DNA from 3 places in the Paenibacillus sp. LBL genome. Region 3 is predicted to be linked to each of the others. Evidence: riboswitches for the same ligand, from Rfam matches in the RefSeq annotation. Region 3 holds a riboswitch; each other region holds the start of a gene.

The links. A riboswitch is a leader RNA that binds a small molecule or an ion and turns the genes downstream of it on or off. The one in region 3 is predicted to bind cobalamin.
Region 1: it holds a riboswitch for cobalamin, as region 3 does, so the genes downstream of both, M2277_RS25770 (ABC transporter substrate-binding protein) here and M2277_RS11040 (ribonucleoside-diphosphate reductase subunit alpha) in region 3, are expected to answer to the same signal.
Region 2: it holds a riboswitch for cobalamin, as region 3 does, so the genes downstream of both, metE (5-methyltetrahydropteroyltriglutamate--homocysteine S-methyltransferase) here and M2277_RS11040 (ribonucleoside-diphosphate reductase subunit alpha) in region 3, are expected to answer to the same signal.

The regions. Positions count from the first base shown of each region.
Region 1 covers NZ_JARXYU010000017.1:54,444-57,723, forward strand. The annotation lists gene M2277_RS25765 (FecCD family ABC transporter permease) at 1-802, opposite strand, end outside; gene M2277_RS25770 (ABC transporter substrate-binding protein) at 799-1,806, opposite strand; cobalamin riboswitch at 2,056-2,260, opposite strand; gene M2277_RS25775 (histidine phosphatase family protein) at 2,413-3,147, opposite strand; gene cbiB (adenosylcobinamide-phosphate synthase CbiB) at 3,138-3,280, opposite strand, start outside.
Region 2 covers NZ_JARXYU010000002.1:425,250-428,529, forward strand. The annotation lists gene metE (5-methyltetrahydropteroyltriglutamate--homocysteine S-methyltransferase) at 1-1,560, opposite strand, end outside; cobalamin riboswitch at 1,707-1,910, opposite strand; gene M2277_RS07010 (glycoside hydrolase family 88 protein) at 1,995-3,200, opposite strand.
Region 3 covers NZ_JARXYU010000003.1:609,780-613,059, forward strand. The annotation lists gene M2277_RS11040 (ribonucleoside-diphosphate reductase subunit alpha) at 1-1,538, opposite strand, end outside; cobalamin riboswitch at 1,728-1,959, opposite strand; gene M2277_RS11045 (MTH1187 family thiamine-binding protein) at 2,317-2,622, shown strand; tRNA gene M2277_RS11050 (tRNA-Thr) at 2,730-2,801, shown strand; gene M2277_RS11055 (N-acetylmuramoyl-L-alanine amidase) at 3,049-3,280, shown strand, end outside.

The DNA of each region.
Region 1 (3,280 bases), on a different contig from region 3:
TGACGCCGGAGACCGATACGGCAGCGGCGGCAAGCAGGGTAGCTACGATCAGTACGCTTGTCTTCAGGCGATCCACATTCAATCCCATATGAGCGGCCTGCCGTTCCCCAAGCGACAAAATATTAAGCGCCCGCGACCGGCTCCATAAATACGCGAATCCCACGATAAAATACGGGAAAAGGATGGCCGTATACGACCATCCGCGCATGCTCAGGCTCCCCATCGTCCAGTACAGGATTTGGTTTACCGTATCTTTGGACATCACCGTCAGAAACGAAACCACGGCGCCCAGAAACGACTGCATGACCACCCCGGACAGGATCAGTCCGTGAATCGGCAGCTTTCCTTGATCCCTTGCCAACAGCAGAACAACCCACAATGTGCCTGCTCCGGTCAGAAATGCTACAAGCGGCAGGGTGTAACCTCCGGCAAAGGAGTATTCCATCCCGAAAAAAATCAGGGATGCTGCGCCAAGCGCAGCACCCGAGGATACACCGAGCGTGAACGGATCCGCCAGCGGATTACGCAATACGCCCTGAAAGGCAGCCCCGGCTACCGCCAGGGAAGCTCCAACAAGCATCCCCAGCAAAATCCGCGGTAACCTCACCTTCATCAGAATTTGTTCGGATGAAGCTTCCCAGCTCGGGAGGATGGAATCGCCGATCCCCGGCAGCCGGTGCAGGAGCATCGCCCCAATCTCTCTCACAGGCAGGTGAACGGATCCGATTCCGAGACTGACAACCAAGGTTAGCAGCAATAGGATAACGCCGGCCGCACCGAATCCTGCAAGTTTTTTACTCATGGATTCATCAGTTCCGGGTAAACAGCCTTCGCCACTTCAATCAGTCCTTGCGTAACGCGGGGACCCGGACGGCTCAGCAGGTTGGCATCTACGGCAATGACCTGATCGTTCTTGATGGCTTCGATCTGATCCCAGCCTCCGCGCTCTTTAATGAGTTGATCCAGTGTTTTTTTGGTCGCTTCATCAACCACATCGTCCGTGTACAGAATAACATCCGGGTTCGCAGCGATAATCTTTTCTTCGCTGATTTCGAACCAGCCTTCCGTATCGCCAGCTGCATTAACACCACCGGCTGCAGTGATGATCTCATCCATAAATTCGCCTTTGCCTACAGTCCATCCCGGGGAGAACTCGACGTACACCTTCTTCTTGTCTTCATCCTTCACGGATTTCACAGCTTCCGTAACGGATGCCAGTTCCTGCTTCATCTGATCTACGACCGCTTTGGCATCAGCTTGACGATCGGTAATTTGTCCGATCAGCTCAATGTTCTCCATCACGGCATCGATGGTTTTCGGATCATTGACAAACAGGGTTACGCCAAGCTCACGCAGTTTCTCGGCATTCTGTGCATTCATCGAAGCGGCAAACACCACATCGGCATCAGCTGCAATAATAGCCTCTTCATTCACTTGGAATCCGCCCAATTTGGGCTTGGATTTCGCAGCTTCCGGATAATCGTCATTATCCGATACGCCTACGATTTCCTCATCCAGACCCAGAGCAAACAGCTTTTCCGTCTCGGACGGAGTCAAGGATGCAATCTTAGCCGGCGCTTTATCAAACGTCATTTCAACCCCGGTTGAATCCTTAACCGTTAATGGATACGTGGTCTTAAGCTCCTCACCGGAGTCGGCTGGCGCTTCGTTAGTCTGCCCTTGCTCCTGTGCAGCTTGCGGCGTGGTTTCTTTCGGTGCCGCTTCTTCCCCGCCACAGCCGATCAAGGCCAGAGCCATCAGTATGGCTACTAGAAGTACGGACCATGTTTTGTTTATTGCTTTCATCTCTTCAAATCCCCCTAAACATAATTGAGAACCTGGCGCTGTACGTCTAAATTCCTTCAACCGATCCCCTGAGCAGGAAGAAAAACGTCAATCGTCATACTCCAAAGAAGCAAAAATCCCTGATTCCTCGTAAATAAGGACTCAGGGATTACGTTTTAACATAAGGACACCTGGATAACCGTTCACAGATAGCGCCTTAAACTGCCGTCCGCACGGGACTGCAAAACGTAATCCTCTCCTCGAAGGACCGTCATTCATTCGCTAAGGGCAGGTCTCCTGACTTACAGGCTGTAACGACTTCCCCGCCTTCCCAAGCGCTGACGCTCAGTGGCATGTGGAGAAGTCCCTGCTTCACAGTGGCGGGACCGTGCCGGACTTGCACCGGCTTCCCTATTAACCCGGCAGAAGACATGAATAACCTCTTCTGTCCGGGACCCTCGCAAACAATATGAATTTATTTATGATAGGCCAAGCATGGTTTCTCTGCACAAGATTATAGGCGATAAACCATCGCCTTACAACTGGAAGTTTCGCTCGTTTCAAGGGTTTAACGATATTGGTTTTTCCCGTTATCGTTCATTCCGCACCAAAATCGTACGATTTCATTTATTCGTTTACCCTTACGCCTCGCCAGCGTGCTCCGTCCCAGGCCAGCTGCAGCTGGAGCACCTCGCCCGGCGATACCGACGTAGCCCAGAATTCTGTATCCGGGAGGGTTGCCGCTGCAATCTGCCGGATGACGCCCCCGTGGGTGACTACAAGCACGTCCATATCGAGCACCCCCGGCTGAGTCTCGGTATCGTGGCCCGCTGATTCTGACTCTGACTCTGACTCCAAGAGAATAGCGGGGCCTTCCTGCATCGACAATAACCCCTTCATATCCTGATACATTTCGGCCAGAAAAACCTCAATTCGGGAACAAAAAGATGGCCAACTCTCCCCGCTCGGCGGCGTAACCGTTCCCGGGTTGTCGATCCAGCGCCGATAAGCCGCATTTTCCTTCAAATCCTCGTAGGTTTTCCCTTCCCAATCGCCAAAATCAAGCTCCCGCAGCTTCCTGTCATAACAGACACCGGGAATAACGCTGCCAAGCTCGACCTCATTTGTAATGCCGGGCATATGTAAATCCGGCAGGATGCAGTTCAGTGTTTGTCTACAACGAAGGAGATCACTGCAATAGACCTTGGCAAAATGCCTGGAGCGAAACTCCTCCCGCAGCGGAAGCAGCTGTTCCAACCCTTCCATCAGAGCCCCCTGATCCTCGTGACCCAGGTAACGGCGTTCCTCATTCCACTGCGTACGGCCATGACGAACAAGATACAGGTTCAGGCTTACAGCCATAACGCACCTCCGGCTGCTGTAATCAGCCCCAGCACCGCTGTGCCGAGTACCGTGAACAGAATGGATACGCCCAGCAGAAGCCGGGTTGTCACCCGAATATGCTCTGCATGAAGCGCACGTTCGGGATCGCCCA
Region 2 (3,280 bases), on a different contig from region 3:
TCCGTAGGACTGAACCCAGCCGTTAGCTGTAAAGGAAAACCCATCCAATTTTTCTCCGAAAAATTCCACCATATCAGTCCGTTCAAACTCCCCGTGAACGAGAACATCCAGGCCGATGTCTTCTTGAATCTCAATCCAGGCGCGAGTTTGCTCGGCGAGGAAGGTTTCATACTGCTCGGCAGACCATTCGCCACTTCTCCAGTTCTTCCGGGCCTGCCGAACTTCGGTCGACTGAGGGAAACTTCCGATGGTTGTGGTAGGGAGGAGCGGGAGATTCCATTTCTTCTGCTGGGCTTTGCGCCGCTCTTCAAACGACAGCGCTCGAGTCGGATTCAATCCGACAACCTTGGACGTTTCTTTCTGTACCTGTTCGTTATTCCGCAGCGATGATTGATTCATGGCGGCTACGGCCTGGTTATGCTCTTTCAGCTGCTCGGAAACGGATTCAATCCCATTATTATTGAGCGCGCTAGTGAGCAGCGTCAATTCGTCCAGCTTCTCATTGGCAAAAGATAACGCCTGGCGAAGTACGGGGTCCAGCTTATCCTCATAAGCTGTGGATACGGGAACATGGAGCAGGCTGCAGCTCGGCTGTATCACATATTGAGAAGGCTTCACCTTTTGGGAGAGGGTGTCCAGCAATTCCAGCTTGGCATCGAGATCTGAACGCCAGATGTTACGCCCGTCGATAAGACCAACCCCCAGTACCTTATCCTCAGGAAATCCGTGCTTGAGCAGCTGTTCGGTATTACCATCCAGGCCGTGTACGAAATCAAGCCCGATGCCTTGCACTGGCAAGGAGATGATCTCTACATAATGGCTGACCGAATCGAAGTAGGTTTGGAGCATGATCCGGATCGCCGGAGCCGCTGCATGAAGTTTTTTGTATACGGATGATACAAGCGCCAATTCATCTTTGGTTAATGAAGTAACCAGAATCGGTTCGTCGAACTGCACCCACTGAACACCTTCCTGCTCCAGCTCCTTCAGGATTACCGCATACAGATCCGTGAACTGGTCCAGCAAGGACTCGAATTGATCCGGGGTGTAGCCTTTAGACAGCTTAAGGAAGGTATAGGGACCGACAAGAACAGGTTTACCTTCGATACCTAGCGAGGATTTGGCTTCACGGTAAGCTTTTAGCGGCTTGTTGACCGTAAGATGTGGTTTGGCATCCTGAAGTTCCGGTACAATGTAGTGATAGTTCGTGTTAAACCATTTGGTCATCTCGCACGCGGCAGCACCATGACTGCCGCGAGCCATGGCAAAATAGACACTCAGCGGTACAGGACCACCATCGTACTTGAAACGCTGTGGCACCAAGCCAAACATCACCGACATGTCGAGCATATGGTCGTACATTGTAAAATCATGAACCGGAATAAGGTCGATGCCTTTCTCCTGTTGAATGCGTAAACGGTCCAACCGAATGTCGTCCAACTTGGATAGAAGTTCGTGTTCCTCAAGCTTGCCGCTCCAGAAGGATTCCAATGCTTTTTTCCATTCGCGATTTGCTCCGATTCTCGGATAGCCGAGATTGCTGCTTTGAACATTTGCCATCAATATCTTCGCCTCCACCAACATATTTAAATGACTGAATAAAAAAAGACGCCTTTACCCCGATCAAAATATCAAGGGTAAAGACGCCTCCGTTGTGTACATACGGATGCTGCGATCTTTAACACCTCCCTATCTCCCGTAGGTAAGCAGTGTTGTCAGAATAGGCAGGTCTCCTGGCTCCAGAATCAAGGTCTGCCATGGCCTTCCCGATCAAAAGCTGATCAGTGGCATCATCCGATGGCAAACTCCTCTGTTACAGTGGCGGGACCGCGTTGGTGTTGCACCAAACTTCCCTTTTAAGCTGAAATTGAAGAGGCTTCAACATCAGCACCTATTCCCATTAATTAAATTTGATTGCTGAGTATCAAGGTACAATAAATTCCATAATTATGCAACCTATTTAAATGGAGGTTGTCTTACGCAAAAAAACCGGATCAGAAGATCCGGTTTTTCCATCCCATTAACTTGGCAGCGGCCTCAACATAATAGTAATCGCCATAGATCAGGGAGACGTTGATATTTTGGTCACCAGGCCGATGGCCTGTTGCCTCTTTCAGTATGCCTTCATAATTCGGATCATCCCATTCAGCGTAACGAGTCGTCAAGGAGTCGATGATGCGCAAGGCACTTCTGCGGTACACCGCGCTTTCGGTTTGCGGTACCTGATCTGCGAGTTCAAACAAACCCGAAGCAGCGCAGGATGCTGCTGACGAATCTCGGGGTTCTGCCGCAATGAAGAGAGATTCAGCTGATTGATGGGTTGCTGCTGTTGCGGGTGTTTCCAGCTTCTCGGGTTCCGCACGAAAATCCCAGAGCGGTATGGAATCCTCCTCAAGGGACGCGACAAAGAAATGCGCCACGCGTTTCGCGGCGTCCAGATATCGGATATCACCGGTATACCGGTACGTGTTGGCCATGCCATGCAAGGCCCAGGCAGCACCCCGGCTCCAGGCGGATTCGGGTCCCAGTCCTTGTCCTCCGAGCGCTTCCATGAATTCCCCGGTGAACGGATCAAACCGACAAATGTGCCGAACGGAGCCGTCCGGTCTTATAAAATGCTCCACTACCGTATTGGCCTGCTCTCTGGCAATATGCGCATATCTCGGATCACCTGTCTCCTCGGAGGCCCAGAACAGGAGGGAGAGGTTCATGGTGGAGTCAATGATGGACCAGCCTTCATTCCCGTGATTCCAGGAGGTAGGTTTCACCTGATTCCAGGCACGTATAAACCGTCCCGCAGGATTGTATCTTCCAGCCAGCAGGGTAGCGGCCAGCACCCCTCTGCGCCTGGCATCCTGATCCCCGGTCAGCTTATATTTGATTACGGCCGTCGGCAGAAACTGAAAGCCTACATCATGATGAAAGTTGCTCTCTGCAATAATGGCCTGCTCAAGTCTCATGTCCCATTCCCAAGCCCATTCCTTATACTGCGGCTGTTTGGTCATATCATACATAATCCACAGCATCCCCGGCCAAAAACCGGAGGTCCACCAATCGATCCGGGTGGAATCATAGATCCCGTTCTTGGTTGCATGGGGAACCTTGTCTGCCAGCTGCTCCGCCATGCGTGATAGTTTGGCCTCGAGTCGTTCCCATAATAACGCATAGGATGCGATCGCTTCCTGCTGTTGTCCGTTCATCGTAACCCTCCCAGAACTTATGGTATAGATCGGCTGATTTTTCGTTTCTGCTGAGACCTATTGTTCCATAGAAAGGCGAT
Region 3 (3,280 bases):
ACACCGGCCGGTACAGCGCGAGCCAAGTGGATGGAATTCAGGTTGCAGACAACGAAATCGCCAGGGATTTTGGAAATAACGATCCGGGTTTGACCATCCTTTGTTACCAACTCTTCTTGCTCGACAACGGTTGGAGATTGGTTCTGCATGATCTCGGTGCACAGGTTGGATGAGTAAATCATGCCATGTGCAGAGTTCGGGTTCGCACGGTTTACCGTGTCGCGGTAGAACATGTACGGTGTACCCGTTTCAAGCTGGGATTTCATCACGCGTTTCATAATGTCGATCGCTTGTACCGTAATACGCGGCAACTGCGGGTTCGCCACGGCTTGTGCATATTTTTGACGGAACTCGCCATCGCCTTGAGCTTGATCATAGAAGTCTTCCAGGCCAAGCGAACGGCCGTTCTCGTCTTTCCAGCCCATGATCTTCTTCACTTCATGAGGACAGAACAGGCTCCACTCCTCACGGGCCTCTACAGCCTCCATAAACAGGTCAGGCAGACAGATGCCATGGAACACGTCATGGGCTCTCATACGCTCGTCACCGTTGTTCAGCTTCAGATCCAGGAAGGACAGAATATCTTTGTGGAACACATCCAGATAAACCGCGATGGCTCCTTTACGAGTTCCCAATTGGTCAACGCTTACGGCAGTGTTGTTCAATTGGCGAATCCAAGGGATAACGCCGGAGCTGGTGTTCTTGTGACCGCGGATATCCGAGCCGCGTGCACGGACTTTACCGAGGTACACGCCAATGCCGCCACCCATTTTGCTGAGACGGGCAATATCGGTGTTGGAATCGAAGATGCCTTCCAGAGAGTCGTCAACGGTATCAATGAAGCAGCTGGAGAGCTGGCCTGCTACTTTTTTGCCTGCATTGGACATGGTCGGTGTGGCAGCTGTCATGTACAGGTTGCTCATCGCCCAGTAGGCTTCTTTTACAAGGTCAATACGTTTGTCGGCTGGCTCGTTGTGCATGAGGAACATTGCGATTACCATGTAGCGTTCTTGCGGAAGTTCCATGACACGACCGTCAAAGTCGGTTGCCAAATAACGCTCAGCCAGTGTCAAAAGACCAATGTAATCAAACAGCAGATCGCGGCTTGGATCGATGCATTCGCCGAGCTCTTCGATTTGCTCCTTGGTGTAGCTGGTCAGAAGATCCTCGCGATAGATGCCCTTCTGTACAAGCTCTGTGATGAGCGGGTAGAAGGCACCGTAAGGCTCTTCCGGGTAGGCTTTGTATCGGCGGTTGGTGGCCGCTTTTTTATATAAAGAGGTCAGAAACGAACGCGCAGCTGCAAACTTCCAATTCGGCTCTTCTTTTGTCACAAGCTCAAGCGCGGACATCGTGAAGGCGCTGCTGATTTCTTCGCCGGTGACTTGCTCACCGCGCAGTTTAGCATTTACGCCGCGAAGCAGGCGCTCTTTATCAAGCATGTCCAATCCTTTCAGATTGCGGTCGGCATAGACAGAGAGGCGTATTTCATCAAAGGCGAGCTGACGGTTGTTCGGTTTAACTACGAGCTGGGGCATGAATAATTCCTCGCTTTCTTAGGGGGAAATATGAAAAAGGACATCAAAAAAACATTTTCTAAAACCCGCAGGCTTGAAAATGTCCGTGCGCTGTGATTCGTGAATGACGTTTGACATAAGCCCTTGAAGGGGCCTGATGTTATGTACAGACGCAAGTTTAACGAACACTTACCTAATGTCCCGTAGGTTGGTGTTGGCTGCGTACAGGCAGGTCTCCTGACTCGGACTTTGACAAATCGGAGCCTTCCCCAAGACCTTGATGAGGTCCGCCAGAAGAATATTCCATGATTTGGTTCGGCCTGGATAGGATAATAGCCGAGAGCCCTTACAGTGGCGGGACCGTGATGGATTTACACCATGCTTCCCTATTAAGCCGGACCGCCTTATAGGTTGTTCCGGCACCTATACACACTATATTTGGTTGTTGTTTATCTAATTTAACCCAATATATTGTGTTTGTAAACCATATTCTTAAAATTGAACGCAAAAAGAATTATAGCAAACGAGCGGTCATTGTGCCAGCTAAGAAACTGTCAAAAGGCCATAACATTTCCTGGATTGTGACCGAATGCGACCTTTTCTGCACACATACCACGTATATTATCGTTTTGACAAAATACGATAGTTGCGTACTGGATCTGTGGTGGAAGGAGCAGACTATTTTTTATTGTGAATAGCGAGTTAGGGGCTTTGATATGAGTGATCAGAATTGATATGATATCTGTGTCTGGAGATTGAAGAGTTCTATATATGAGATGTTGCGAGGGAGGTTTTGGTATTGGCTATAGCGGAAGTGACGGTGATTCCGATTGGAACAGCAACAACGAGCTTAAGCTCTTATGTGGCCGAGATGCAGCGTATATTGAAACAACAGGACGGGATTACATATGAGCTGACTTCGATGAGCACCATCATAGAGGGCGAGCTGAATATGATCTGGCGAGCGATTGAAGCTCTGCATGAGGCGCCATTTCTATCTGGAGCCCAGCGCGTATCGACTTCGGTCAAGATTGATGACCGCAGGGATCAAGTCTCCTCCAGCAAGCAAAAGATTCAATCGGTGCAGGAAAAATTAGGCGGATAATCTTGCTTATTGCAAGGGATGTTCCGGCTAGGCTGGGACTTGTATTTTGCTGCTAAAGTATTATAATAATTTTGCTGTTCGTGGAGGCTTGTTTTCGAACCACATATGCTGGTGTAGCTCAGGGGTAGAGCAACGCACTCGTAATGCGTAGGTCGGGGGTTCAATTCCCTTCACCAGCATGTTCATTGCAAGGAGATCATATCCTGATTTCTGGCTGGAATGATATAAAAATGGCGCCGCAAGGCGTGTTTTTTGTGCCCCTGGGTGATCCGGGGGCTATTCCTGTTAAGGAGAGAGCGCCCTATCATTCGGCATTTTATATCATATATTACATAGTAAGCGATTCATATTATTCGAGTTTGTTCGTGGCCTTCGCTGTCGAAAAGATGAAACGGGCTGCGGCTCGGAAAGATGAGGTGAAGGGAGATGAAGAAGGTATTTATTGATCCAGGCCACGGTGGAAAAGATACCGGAGCGACTGCTCATGGTCTGTTGGAAAAGGACATCGTGCTAGCGGTGTCCCTGAGCGTAAAAAAACGGCTGGAGGCCGAGTACAATGGCGTGCAGGTGCTGCTCTCCAGATCTGCGGATGTCTTTCCTACGCTAATGGAGCGGACCGAGGCGGCCAACAAGGCTGGGGTAGATATCCTGGTTTCCG